3 regions of the Bacillus spongiae genome follow, and region 3 is predicted to be linked to each of the others. Evidence: riboswitches for the same ligand, from Rfam matches in the RefSeq annotation. Region 3 holds a riboswitch; each other region holds the start of a gene.
What was found. Region 3 has a riboswitch for S-adenosylmethionine ahead of WAK64_RS12435 (methionine ABC transporter ATP-binding protein). Riboswitches for the same ligand answer to the same signal wherever they lie in the genome.

Region 1 (4,172 bases), on a different contig from region 3:
TTGACTAAGAAGGGGTATTGAGAGGGAAATGTTAAGATTACTAAACACGTCACAATGGTTAATTAATTCGCATTTAATGATTGATATTGAGAGATTAGTAGGAAGAGTTCATAATAGGAAAAGAGCGGGCTATTCCAGTTTTGCTTAGGTTCGATTGACAATAACAAACATACACTACAATTTAGAAGGTGGAGATAAGATGAAGTTTGGTTCAAAAGTCGTGCATGGATATAAACAAACGAGAAACATTCAGAGTAAAGCAACTCCCATCTATCAAACCTCCGTTTTCTCTTTTTCTTCCTTAGAAGAACTGGAAAGCTATTATACAGGTGAATCACCTTATTTATATTCAAGGGTAGGGAATCCGAATACAGATGAATTAGGGCAGACGGTGGCTGGGTTAGAGGGGGCGCCGAGTGGCGTCGCTGCATCATCTGGACTTGGTGCCATCTTAGCGGGAATTTTAGGAATTGCTCAAGCTGGAGATCACCTTATTGCAGCAAAGGATTTGTACGGTGGCACGTATCATCTCTTAGCTACTGAGCTAAGCGCATTTGGAATAAGTGTCTCATTTGTTGATTTTGCTAATAAGCAGGAAATCGTAAAGGCTATTCGTAAGGAAACGAAGCTCCTATTCTCAGAAACCGTAACAAATCCTTTCCTGCGGATTGAAAACATTGCCCATTTATCGACGTTGGCAAAACAACATGAACTCAGTTTAATGATTGATAATACGTTTTCGACACCTTATTTTGTACAGCCATATAAGCTAGGAGCAGATGTAGTTGTCCATAGTGCGACAAAATACATAGGGGGCCATAGTGATGTGACTGCAGGAGTAATCATCGGGGGTGAGCAGCTGATGGGAAAGGTTCGGGAAAAGGTGGTTAATCTTGGCCTTAATTTAAGCCCTTTTGAAGCATGGCTTGCTTCTAGAGGGGTGAAGACACTGGCTCTTCGCATGAATCAGCAGGCCAGAAATGCGGAACGATTAGCACAATCCTTAAGGCAACATAATAAAATAAAAAAGGTTTACTATCCAGATGGGCTGTCCCATAAAGGAAATGGAGCCATTGTCACAATTGAATTAGTAGAAGGCGTCGATATGAGCGTGTTTTTCACTTCGTTAAGTTGGATTAAAATTGTTCCTTCTTTAGCAGGAGTTGAAACGACCGTTTCTTATCCGCTTGGAACGAGTCATCGAGCTTTGCCAAAAGAAGCTCAGGAAGAACTCGGCATTAACGAAAGAGTTGTGCGTATATCGGTAGGAATTGAAGAAGAAGAGGATATTGTGAAGCAATTCCAAGATGCTCTCTCACATATAAAGATGCAAAAGGGTTCAAGTAAGCAGTGAATGAAAGAATATTTATTAGAAAATTCAGAATAAATGATTGACGTTAACACAGTCATACTCTATAATCTTTATAAGCCATGAATAATGATTACAATTTAATACTCTTATCGAGAGTGGCGGAGGGAATAGGCCCTGCGAAGCCCGGCAACCTTCAAGTGAACAACACTTGAAAAGGTGCTAAATCCTACAGGTCATAACCTGGAAGATGAGAGGAGGAGTTTGTAAGTTTGCCCTCTTCTTACGGAAGAGGGTTTTTTACTGTTCTTTTTTACTCTCCACGCTCATTTTTCCCCATCCGACTATGTCATTGGCCATCGACTTTAGAATCTCTTAAGGAGGAATAAAGATGACAGAAAAAACATTTGAGGTTGAGACGTTATTACTGCACGGAGGTCAGACTCCAGATGCTACGACAGGATCGAGAGCTGTGCCGATTTATCAGACTACTTCTTTTGTATTTGACAATTGTGACCACGCTGCAAAGCTGTTTGCTTTACAAGAGCCAGGGAACATTTATACGCGCATTGGAAATCCAACGGTTGATGTATTGGAAAAACGGTTGGCATTATTAGAGGGAGGAGTAGGAGCGCTTGCTGTTTCATCAGGTATGGCAGCAATATCATTAGCTATATTAAATATTGCTCATGCTGGCGATGAGGTTGTCGCAGCTTCTTCCTTATACGGCGGAACATATAATTTATTTTCAACTACTTTACCGAAATATGGGATTAATGTAAGGTTTGTTGACCCAGCAAATCCAGAAAATTTTCGCCAAGCCATTACGCCAAAGACGAAAGCGGTGTTTGGAGAAATTATTGGAAATCCGAGCTTAGATGTTTTAGATGTGGAAAAGGTTGCTGATATTGCTCATGAATGTGGTGTCCCCCTCATTATAGATAATACATTTGCTACGCCATACCTTTGTCAACCACTTAAGTATGGGGCGGATATTGTCGTTCATTCCGCCACGAAGTGGATTGGGGGACACGGAACAGCGATTGGGGGTATTGTCGTAGATGGGGGAAAATTTGATTGGACAAATGGGAAATTCCCAGGACTTACAGAACCTGATTCGAGCTATCATGGTTTGAGGTATGCGACAGATATTGGGGAAGCCGCTTTTATTATTAAACTTCGTGTTCAACTATTACGAGATATAGGGGCGTGCTTAAGTCCTCAAAATGCCTTTTTACTTTTACAAGGACTTGAAACTTTACACTTGCGGATGGACCGTCATAACGATAATGCCTTTTCTATAGCTCAGTATTTGGAAAAACATGAAGATGTTGCTTGGGTTTCGTATCCTGGCTTAGCATCTCATCAAACAAAGCCGCTAGCAGAGAAGTACCTAAAAACCGGGTATGGATCAATTGTTAATTTTGGCATTAAAGGTGGGCGAGAAGTAGGTAGAACTATTATCGACTCCGTCAATTTATGGTCGCATGTTGCAAATGTAGGGGATGCAAAATCGCTCATTATTCACCCTGCTTCAACGACTCATCAACAGTTAAGTGTAGATGAAATGTTAACGACAGGCGTCACGGAAGAGTTAATTCGCTTGTCGGTAGGGTTGGAATCAAAAAATGATTTAATAGCAGACTTATCCGATGCCATACTAAAAGCCAAAAAATTCACCTCGACAATCCCGCAATCATAAGGAGGGGCAAGGTGAGAAGAGAAGGAAAAGTCATTCTCAATAATTTTTGCTTTCAGGACGGAACGGAACTATCTAAGGTGGAAATTGCCTATGAATGGGTTGGTGAGGAGCATAACCCATTTATTCTCATTTGTCATGCTCTAACAGGTGATCATCGAGCAGCCGGAACGGAGAAGAATCCGGGGTGGTGGCATGAGGTAATTGGTCCGAAAAAAACGATAGATACGGACCGGTTTCAAGTGATTACGTTAAATGTTTTGGGAGGCTGTCATGGTAGTAGTGGCCCAATGTCCATTAATACATTAACAAATGAACCTTATCGACTTACCTTTCCCCCCGTAACGATTCGTGATATTGTTCATTCCCATCGGGCTGCATTGGATGTGCTAGGGATAAATGAGGTAGAGGCAGTCATTGGGGGGTCATTAGGGGGAATGCAGGCTCTAGAGTGGGGTCTATTATACCCCACATTTATGAACCGCTTAGTCGTTTTAGCAGCGACCCCTTTTTTAAGTGATTATGCTATTGCTTTTAATACAATTGGGACGCTTGCTATTCAAAACGACCCAAAATGGGATAACGGGAATTATGACCAATCCTCTGATTTAAGAGGTCTTGAGATAGCTAGAATGGCAGGAATGGTGACGTATCGAAGTAGAGAGGTATGGAATGAAACGTTTAATAGGAAAAAAGCTGATAACGACGTTTTTGAAGTGGAATCTTATTTAGCCTATCATGGAAAAAATCTCGCTCACCGGTTTGATGCAAATAGCTACTTACTTCTTATGAAAGCGATGAATTCTCATGATATTGGTTCTGGCAGAGGCGGTTGGAAGCGTGCCGCAAAACAATATAAATCAAAGGTAAAGATAATTGCTTTTCAAGGGGATTTACTTTACCCAAGTGATGCTCTAAGCGAGTTAAGTGAGCTTGTGCCGAAGGGAGAGTTTCATGAAGTAAAGCTAAAGGTGGGGCACGATGGTTTCCTTGTTCAATTTGAAAAATGGGAATACCTTATTTCAACGTATTTACCAAAGCTGATGAAAGACGACCAAAAAGGAAACAATGTTATATCAGGCTAAAAAATCGTTCCAATCAATGAGTCAATAATAATCGAATTTTGCTTCAGTTCTATCTTGTCCACCCTAATGCATATAAATA
Region 2 (4,172 bases), on a different contig from region 3:
TACCTCGTTCTGTGCCTGCCAGTTTAGATGTATAACCACTAAGGAAATGATACATGGCTTGCTCTTTTGTTAGTTTACTAATAGGAGGTAATACCCCAAAAGCATCTGCTGTTAGAAAGATGATTGTATTTGGATGGCCCGCAATACTAGGAACAACGATATTATCGACAGCGTCGATCGAGTACGCAGCACGTGTATTCTCTGTTAAGGAATTATTATCGTAATCAGGCTCTCGAGTAGTTTCATCTAGTACGACATTTTCTAATACGGAGCCAAAGCGAATTGCATCAAAGATTTGTGGTTCTTTATCGCGGGAAAGTCCGATACATTTTGCATAACAGCCCCCTTCTATATTAAAAACGCCATTTGGAGACCATCCATGCTCATCATCCCCTATTAAGCGACGATTTGGATCAGCAGAAAGGGTCGTTTTTCCAGTTCCAGATAATCCGAAGAACAAGGCGACATCCCCTTCAAAACCGACATTGGCTGAGCAGTGCATTGAAAGGATATCTTGCTCTGGAAGCAGATAATTCATGACAGAAAAAATAGATTTTTTCATTTCTCCAGCATATTCTGTGCCTCCAATTAATACAGTTCGCTTTTCAAAGGAAATAATGATAAAGGTTTCAGAATTTGTACCATCAACGTCTGGGTTTGCTTTAAAATTCGGAGCAGAAATGACGGTGAACTCTGCTTGATGCTGCTTTAGCTCTTCCTCATTAGGACGAATGAAAAGTTGTTGAGCAAATAAATTATGCCATGCATATTCGTTAATTACTTGAATGGGCATTCTATGTTTATGGTCTGCGCCTGCGAAACCTTTGAATACAAACACTTCATTTCTTTCTTCGAGGTGCTTGATGACTTTATGATATAATTGATCAAATTTTTCTGGGGAAATCGGCTGGTTAACTGAACCCCAATCAATTTTGTTACTTGACGAACCTTCTTCAACGATGTATTTATCTTTCGGAGAGCGTCCAGTGTACTTCCCTGTTTCTGCACGTACAGCGCCTGAAGCTGTTAGTACCCCTTCATTGCGGTGAAGTACTTTTTCAACTAGAGTTGGTACAGATAGTTGTGTTTGTATATTTTCACCTAATAATAATTCTGTTAATTCACTAGACATGCTCACTGAATTCATATTTAACCCTTCCTTTGTCTTTATTTTAATACCCCTTTGTTCCTCTTTAATTAGTATAACACATTCAACTTATTAGTCTATACTATTGACTTTATTTTCTTAATCTTTTCCAATTTGTCATGGAATTGTCAATAAAATAGATGAATTACTATATAAATTATGTAGAAGGGAAGTTTGCGTTAAAGGTAAATTGGATAAATATGATGTATAAATGAATCGTAGAAAAGAGTATATGGCAGCCATTTATCATGAGTGAAAGTGGTGAGTCTTCCGAGATTTCTTCAGTCTATCCTTCATTTTGTGTAAAGATAATTTTTTATTATAGTCCGTTAACGATGAAAAGACATAAAATAATGATAAAGTAGTTGACACTATGATATGGATTAGATATTATTGAAATTTGAACGGATACTCTTATTCCGAGCTGGTGGAGGGACGGGCCCAATGAAACCCAGCAACCTACTCAAGGAATGTATTTCTACGTCCTTACTGAGAAAGGTGCTAACCTGCAAGGTAACCCTTGATCGATAAGAGTGAAAGGCTCGATGTAGAATTCAAAACCTTTCCTCATTTTTAAATTTGGAAAGGTTTTTTCTTATGAATGTAAACGATTCATTTGAGCCCTTCAGCAGAGCTATTTTATTGAGGTCTGCGACTAAAAACCTAACCTTTATTTCATACTATTAGGGGAATGAGTACCGTGAAGATTAATTTTGCAGTCTGAGGACGAGAGAACAAAAGAGTGATTTCGTTTTAAGTACTGTAATTAACTTTAAGGGAGGAATATAGATTGACTGAGAAACGCCATTTATTTACTTCAGAATCTGTAACAGAAGGACATCCAGATAAAATTTGTGATCAAATTTCGGATTCTATTCTAGACGCCATTTTAGCAAAGGACCCAAATGCACGTGTGGCGTGTGAGACATCTGTCACGACTGGACTTGTACTAGTATCAGGTGAAATTACAACAAATACTTACGTTGATATTCCTAAAATTGTTCGTGAAACCGTGAAAGGGATTGGTTATACACGTGCTAAATATGGATTCGATGCAGAAACATGTGCTGTTTTAACATCAATTGATGAGCAGTCTGCTGATATTGCGATGGGTGTCGACAAAGCATTAGAAGCACGTGAAGGACAAATGACAGATGAAGAAATTGAGGCAATTGGTGCAGGTGACCAAGGTTTAATGTTTGGTTTTGCATGTAATGAAACAAATGAACTTATGCCTTTACCAGTTTCTTTAGCTCATAAATTAGCCCGTCGATTAACAGAGGTTCGTAAGGAAGAGATTTTACCATACCTACGTCCAGATGGAAAAACACAAGTAACGGTAGAGTATGATGAGAACAATCAACCTGTTCGTATTGATACGATTGTTATTTCTACTCAACATCACCCAGAAGTAAGTTTGGAGCAAATTCAACGTAATCTAAAAGAGTATGTTATTAATCCGATTGTTCCAAAAGAGCTAATTGATGATGAAACAAAGTATTTTATTAACCCAACTGGACGTTTCGTTATCGGTGGTCCTCAAGGAGATGCAGGATTAACTGGAAGAAAAATTATTGTAGATACTTATGGTGGGTATGCACGTCACGGCGGCGGTGCATTTTCAGGTAAGGATGCCACAAAAGTAGACCGTTCAGCTGCTTATGCTGCCCGTTACGTTGCCAAAAATATAGTGGCAGCTGGTTTAGCAGATAAATGCGAAGTGCAGCTTGCTTATGCGATTGGTGTTGCACAGCCAGTTTCTATTTCAATCGATACATTTGGCACAGGTAAAGTGAATGAAGATAAATTAATTGAAGTTGTCCGTCATAATTTTGATTTACGACCAGCAGGCATTATTAAAATGCTTGATTTACGTCGTCCTATATATAAACAAACGGCAGCATATGGTCACTTTGGCCGAAATGACCTTGATTTACCTTGGGAGCGTACAGATAAAGCAAGTACATTAAAGGACCAAGCGTTAAATTAATAAAAAAAGCGATTTTGAACTGCACCTCCAATTATTAGAGTATGTGTCTAACAATTGGGGGGCAGTTTATTTTTTTTCGCTCTTTTTTATTTTTGTAGCTTTTTATAGTATTGAGCTTTTTCTGCGTATTCACGTGAAATTCTTTTCATGTCTTCAATATCATCATTTGTCAGTTCACGAATGACTTTAGCAGGTCTTCCAAATGCTAGTGTGTTTGGTGGGATTACTTTACCTTGTGGAACCAGGCTTCCTGCCCCAATGAATGCTCCTTCACCTATTTCAGCATTATCTAATATAATTGAACCCATGCCGATGAGTGCTTTCTTTCTAATTTTACAACTGTGAAGAATGACAGAATGTCCTACTGTAACTTCATCTTCTAAAATAAGAGGGTTATTGGGACTTTGATGAAGGACGCAATTATCTTGTACATTTACTTTTTGCCCAATAATTGTTGGGGCGACATCCCCGCGAATAACGGTATTAAACCAAATGCTAGATTCTTCTCCAATGGTTACATCCCCTGATATGGTCACATAATCAGCAATAAAGGAAGAGGAGGAGATAGTAGGATATGAATCATGGTAAGGATAGATCATTGTATGTCTCCTTTGTATAGTAATAAAAATAGTGTAACAAAAATTGTCTAGAACCTTAAAGGGAATTTGAAGATTTTTCATTTGAAAGCCATACATATAAAGTAAGCGTTTCAAGAGACAGACGGGTTTGAAGAAATATTATGATAAAAATCAGCTTCTTACATTTTTCATTAAATAAAAAGTGATAGTCAAAGAATAATAGCAATATAAAGCCTGCGAAAGGTATGTATAAGAATGATAGATGTACAAGAAAAATAATGGTTTTATTGTAAAAAATAGTAAAAAAGTCATATGAAATGTAGAAAAATTTAGCAAAATTAGGAAAATCTAATCAAAAATAACTGAAAATAATGACTTTTCTAACAATTTTTACTATACTAATTTAGTAGTTTATTAGTTTATATTAAGGGGGAAATTAAATGAAGCGTAGACAATT
Region 3 (4,172 bases):
TAAGCCTTCCGCTTCAAGCATTGTTAAAATACGACCGTGATCAGGAACTGCACTACTTAGCAGGATAACTGCCCCTTCAGGTAATTCCTCCAATGAGTTATATTTCGTTGAGTATACACCGATCGGCTCGATATGAATTCCACCAGCATTCACAAAATCATACCCTTTATCAGCTATTTCTAACTCTAAATAAGGAATGTGTTGAAAATAATTCGCATCTAAATCTCCATTGTCTAAATCTTGGTTCGGCAAAATATAATCTTGATATGTTTCAATTTCAAGTTCATAGCCTTTCTCCTCTAATAAAGGTACTGCCTTTTCTAAAATTTCAGCATGAGGTACGTTTGACGCTCCAACCACAATTTTATTCTCAGCTTCATCACCATTTCCGCAAGCAGCTAAAGTTAAAACACTTCCTATTGCTAATCCTTTAATCCATTTTTTCATGTTGAACCTCTCCTTATCTTTTGTCTATTCTTTTAGTTATGACATCTCCAATTGCTTGGAGGGCGAACACAATAATTAAAATAATGATGGTTGCCATTAAAGTGACATCATCTCTACTTCGTTGAAATCCATCTAAATAGGCTAAGTTTCCTAGACCACCTGCTCCAATCACTCCCGCCATGGCTGTATATCCAACTAAAGCAATGGCCGTTACGGTTAACCCTGATATGAGCGCAGGCAGGGATTCTGGTAAAAGTACTTTCCAAATGATTGTAAATGTTTTGGCTCCCATTGACCTTGCTGCTTCAATAACACCTTTATTAATTTCTCGAAGTGCGAGCTCAACCATCCTTGCATAAAACGGTGCTGCCCCGATAATCAGTGCAGGAAGTGCTGCATTTGCACCACGAATGGTACCTAATAAAATTTTAGTAAAGGGAATCAGTAAAACAATTAAAATAATAAAAGGAATAGATCGGAACACATTCACCACAGCACTTGTTAAAGAGTAAACAAATTTCTGTTCCCATAAATTTCCCTGTGAAGTTAAAAATAAAATGAGTCCTAACATCGTACCAAGGATGAAGGTAATACTTACCGCCATTCCTGTCATATATAATGTTTCTAATGTAGCTTCCCACATATTGTCCCATTCCACATTTGGAAATAACGTTTCAATCATGCTGTAATCACCTCCACCCCTACGTTTTGTTCATCAAGGTAATGAAGGGCTTCTCCTATTTCGTCACTATCTCCCGCTAGATGAAGAATTAGTGTTCCATACGGTCCTTTTTGGGTATGGGCAATATTCCCTTGAAGAATATTCACATTGATTTTATATTTTCTAATTAGGGAGGTAATAACAGGCTGCTCTGCAGATGCTTCAATAAAAGTTAATTTTATTACTTTCCCATTTGGATATTGACCAAGTAAGTGTTGGATCGTTTCACTCGTCTCCTCTTGTTCACTAATTTGTTGAACAAAACGTTTAGTAATCTTCTGTTTTGGGTGTTGAAATACATCTAGTACATCTCCCATCTCAACAACCTTCCCATCTTCCAACACGGCTACTCGATGACAGATTTTCTTAATGACGTGCATCTCATGTGTAATTAAAACAATTGTTAAGCCTAGCTGTTTATTAATTTCCACTAATAAATTTAGTATGCTGTCCGTCGTTTCAGGATCGAGAGCGGAAGTTGCTTCGTCACATAATAACACCTGTGGATTATTTGCTAGTGCTCTAGCAATGCCAACACGTTGCTTTTGTCCTCCACTAAGTTGCGAAGGGTAAGCAGCCTCTCTTCCTTCTAAACCGACTAACTTAATCAGCTCCGCGACTCTTCTCTCTCTTTGTGGTTTATCAACACCAGCAATCTCAAGAGGGAATGCAATATTTTCAGCAACTGTTCGAGACCATAAAAGATTAAAATGCTGAAAAATCATCGATATTCTTTGGCGTGCTTTCCTTAAGTCTTTCCCTGTTATTTTTGATATTATTTTATTATTAATCTGAACCTCACCTGTTGTAGGTACTTCTAGACCATTCAACATTCGCAGCAATGTACTTTTTCCTGCACCACTGTACCCAATCATTCCAAAAATTTCTCCTTTTTGGATTTGAAGATTTACATTATCAACAGCTGTAATAGTCCCAGATTTTGTATTAAAAACTTTCTTTACATTCGAAATGGAGATCAACTCCATCACCCACTTTCCAATCTTCTCTTCTGTGCTTCTAGGTTAGTATTTGTCTGATAGAATAAAAAATGCCTTTCTGCAAAAGAGCAGAAAGGCAAAAATGAATATTCCTTTCTCTCATCTGCCGAAACACTATCCGTGTTTCGTGTGAATTGGCACCATTTCAACGTAATCGTTGATGGTTGCCGGGTTTCATAGGGCACATCCCTCCACCTCTCTGGATAAGAGTCTTATCACTATATTTAATTTTACTTGTCGTTCATTTTTAAATAATTAATTTATGTTTGTGATTCTAACATGATATTTTTTGTTGTGTCAATAGTTTTTATTCTTCCACATTTACCCTTTATCCGCAAAGCCACAGGATCGATTCCATTCGCAAGTAATCTCGATAGCGCCCGTTATAATTTAGCAGCTCAAGTGTCACAAGGGTTGAGAGCTTTTGTCTAGCTGAAAATAATACGGTAAAGTTCTCTTGAGATCCTATGAGTGTAATGTTCGGCTGATGGTTATATTCAGAAAGAATTTCTACCTTTTTCTCCTGCCATTTTAAGAACCACGTTTCTTCTTCCGTTTGAAGCAATAGGCAAAAGGGGCTATGAGGCATTAATTGTTGCACGTGGGGTCTTAACTCATAAGCATGAATGAAGCGATTCAATTGTTCTCTCAAAAGAAAACCTCCCTATTTTGTGGCATCATACATATTATTCCTCAAAATCGGGGAGATTCCTTTTAGATTTAATCGACAACTTTCTATGAAATTTGAAAAAGATAAAAAGGGGTATTATACAATCAATATTCAATCGTGTCTTTTGTAGTATTTTCACATGATGTTTTCGTTTGTTGTCCTACCGAAAACCTTAATGATTCACCTTATTATAGAATGAATAGTAGCAATTAGATTGGGAGGCAACCTTAGTAAGTCACATGACGAAAATACAAGCGGAAAAGAAAAGCGCATAACAAAAAAACAACGATTCATCCTTGTTTTTTACGCTTTTACAGTTAATAGCTTTTCGTAAAGAAACGGCACTGATTGAAATGCATAGACCTTTTCTTGAATCATTCCATTAACAAATGTTAATAAGCATGGGACACTCTCAATACCATATTCATCGGCTAGTTCAGGTGCATAATTTAAATCCATTTTCCCTATATCCAGAGAGGGAAGAAGCTCGTTTGTTACCTCAAGCATCTTCCCTGCTACTTGACACGTACCACACATAGGTGTATACAAATATAAACAAATAACTTCTTTATTTTCTATATGTTTCTTGAACTCATCGCTTGTCCAATTTTGTATCATTTTCTCTCAAATTCATCCTTTTCTATAAATACTCAGCATGTACATCAATATTTGCACTAAGCAATACAGAGGCTAAATGCTTTCCAGGAGCACAGGCTACTTCCTTGTACATTCGATCAATATATAAGTGTTCCGCTTCGGGAAATTCTCTGATAAACAACTTTCTTAGTTTTTCACCTGCTTTATCAGCATCTACTAAAACATATACATCTCGATGAAGAAGGGGATCAATTATCTCATCTAATTTTGTTAAACTGATCGTTCCATTTGTGCAAATAATCTCAACATGCTCCTTAACGATTTCTTTTACTTTTTGCTTATCAGAAGCACCTTCTACAATAATAACTTTTTCTTCTTGTTCATTCATCAACATCACCTAAGCTCTTTTAAGTAAGTATATGTTATTCTATTCATCATTCATGAATAGTGGACACAAGAAAATTTATTTATGGAGTTATTTTCGCTTTTTTTCATAAAAAAAGCAAAAGTTCCGCTCTATATATCTTTTACTAGTTGCTCTACTAATTCAAACCGTCTATTTTCCTAATTAGATCTTATTAGTTTGTTCGTTTATGTATCTTTATTAGTATGCTACCTTCTAAATATTGATATTAATATACCCAATAAAACAAAAACACCTTGGAAAAGTGAAATCCAAGGTGCTTTGTCATTAATTTTCGTTAATCATTTCTTCATATTGCTCAGGAGTCATTAGCTT

Region 1: it holds a riboswitch for S-adenosylmethionine, as region 3 does, so the genes downstream of both, WAK64_RS11245 (O-acetylhomoserine aminocarboxypropyltransferase/cysteine synthase family protein) here and WAK64_RS12435 (methionine ABC transporter ATP-binding protein) in region 3, are expected to answer to the same signal.
Region 2: it holds a riboswitch for S-adenosylmethionine, as region 3 does, so the genes downstream of both, metK (methionine adenosyltransferase) here and WAK64_RS12435 (methionine ABC transporter ATP-binding protein) in region 3, are expected to answer to the same signal.

What each region holds. Positions count from the first base shown of each region.
Region 1 covers NZ_JBBAXC010000008.1:83,743-87,914, forward strand. The annotation lists gene WAK64_RS11240 (trans-sulfuration enzyme family protein) at 200-1,354, shown strand; SAM riboswitch class I at 1,456-1,566, shown strand; gene WAK64_RS11245 (O-acetylhomoserine aminocarboxypropyltransferase/cysteine synthase family protein) at 1,701-3,011, shown strand; gene metX (homoserine O-acetyltransferase MetX) at 3,023-4,093, shown strand.
Region 2 covers NZ_JBBAXC010000016.1:32,420-36,591, forward strand. The annotation lists gene pckA (phosphoenolpyruvate carboxykinase (ATP)) at 1-1,147, opposite strand, end outside; SAM riboswitch class I at 1,559-1,681, shown strand; gene metK (methionine adenosyltransferase) at 1,938-3,137, shown strand; gene WAK64_RS17230 (gamma carbonic anhydrase) at 3,224-3,736, opposite strand; gene WAK64_RS17235 (immune inhibitor A domain-containing protein) at 4,156-4,172, shown strand, end outside.
Region 3 covers NZ_JBBAXC010000009.1:147,735-151,906, forward strand. The annotation lists gene WAK64_RS12425 (MetQ/NlpA family ABC transporter substrate-binding protein) at 1-447, opposite strand, end outside; gene WAK64_RS12430 (methionine ABC transporter permease) at 461-1,129, opposite strand; gene WAK64_RS12435 (methionine ABC transporter ATP-binding protein) at 1,126-2,148, opposite strand; SAM riboswitch class I at 2,263-2,376, opposite strand; gene WAK64_RS12440 (hypothetical protein) at 2,495-2,818, opposite strand; gene WAK64_RS12445 (thioredoxin family protein) at 3,140-3,454, opposite strand; gene WAK64_RS12450 (toprim domain-containing protein) at 3,477-3,821, opposite strand; gene gcvH (glycine cleavage system protein GcvH) at 4,125-4,172, opposite strand, start outside.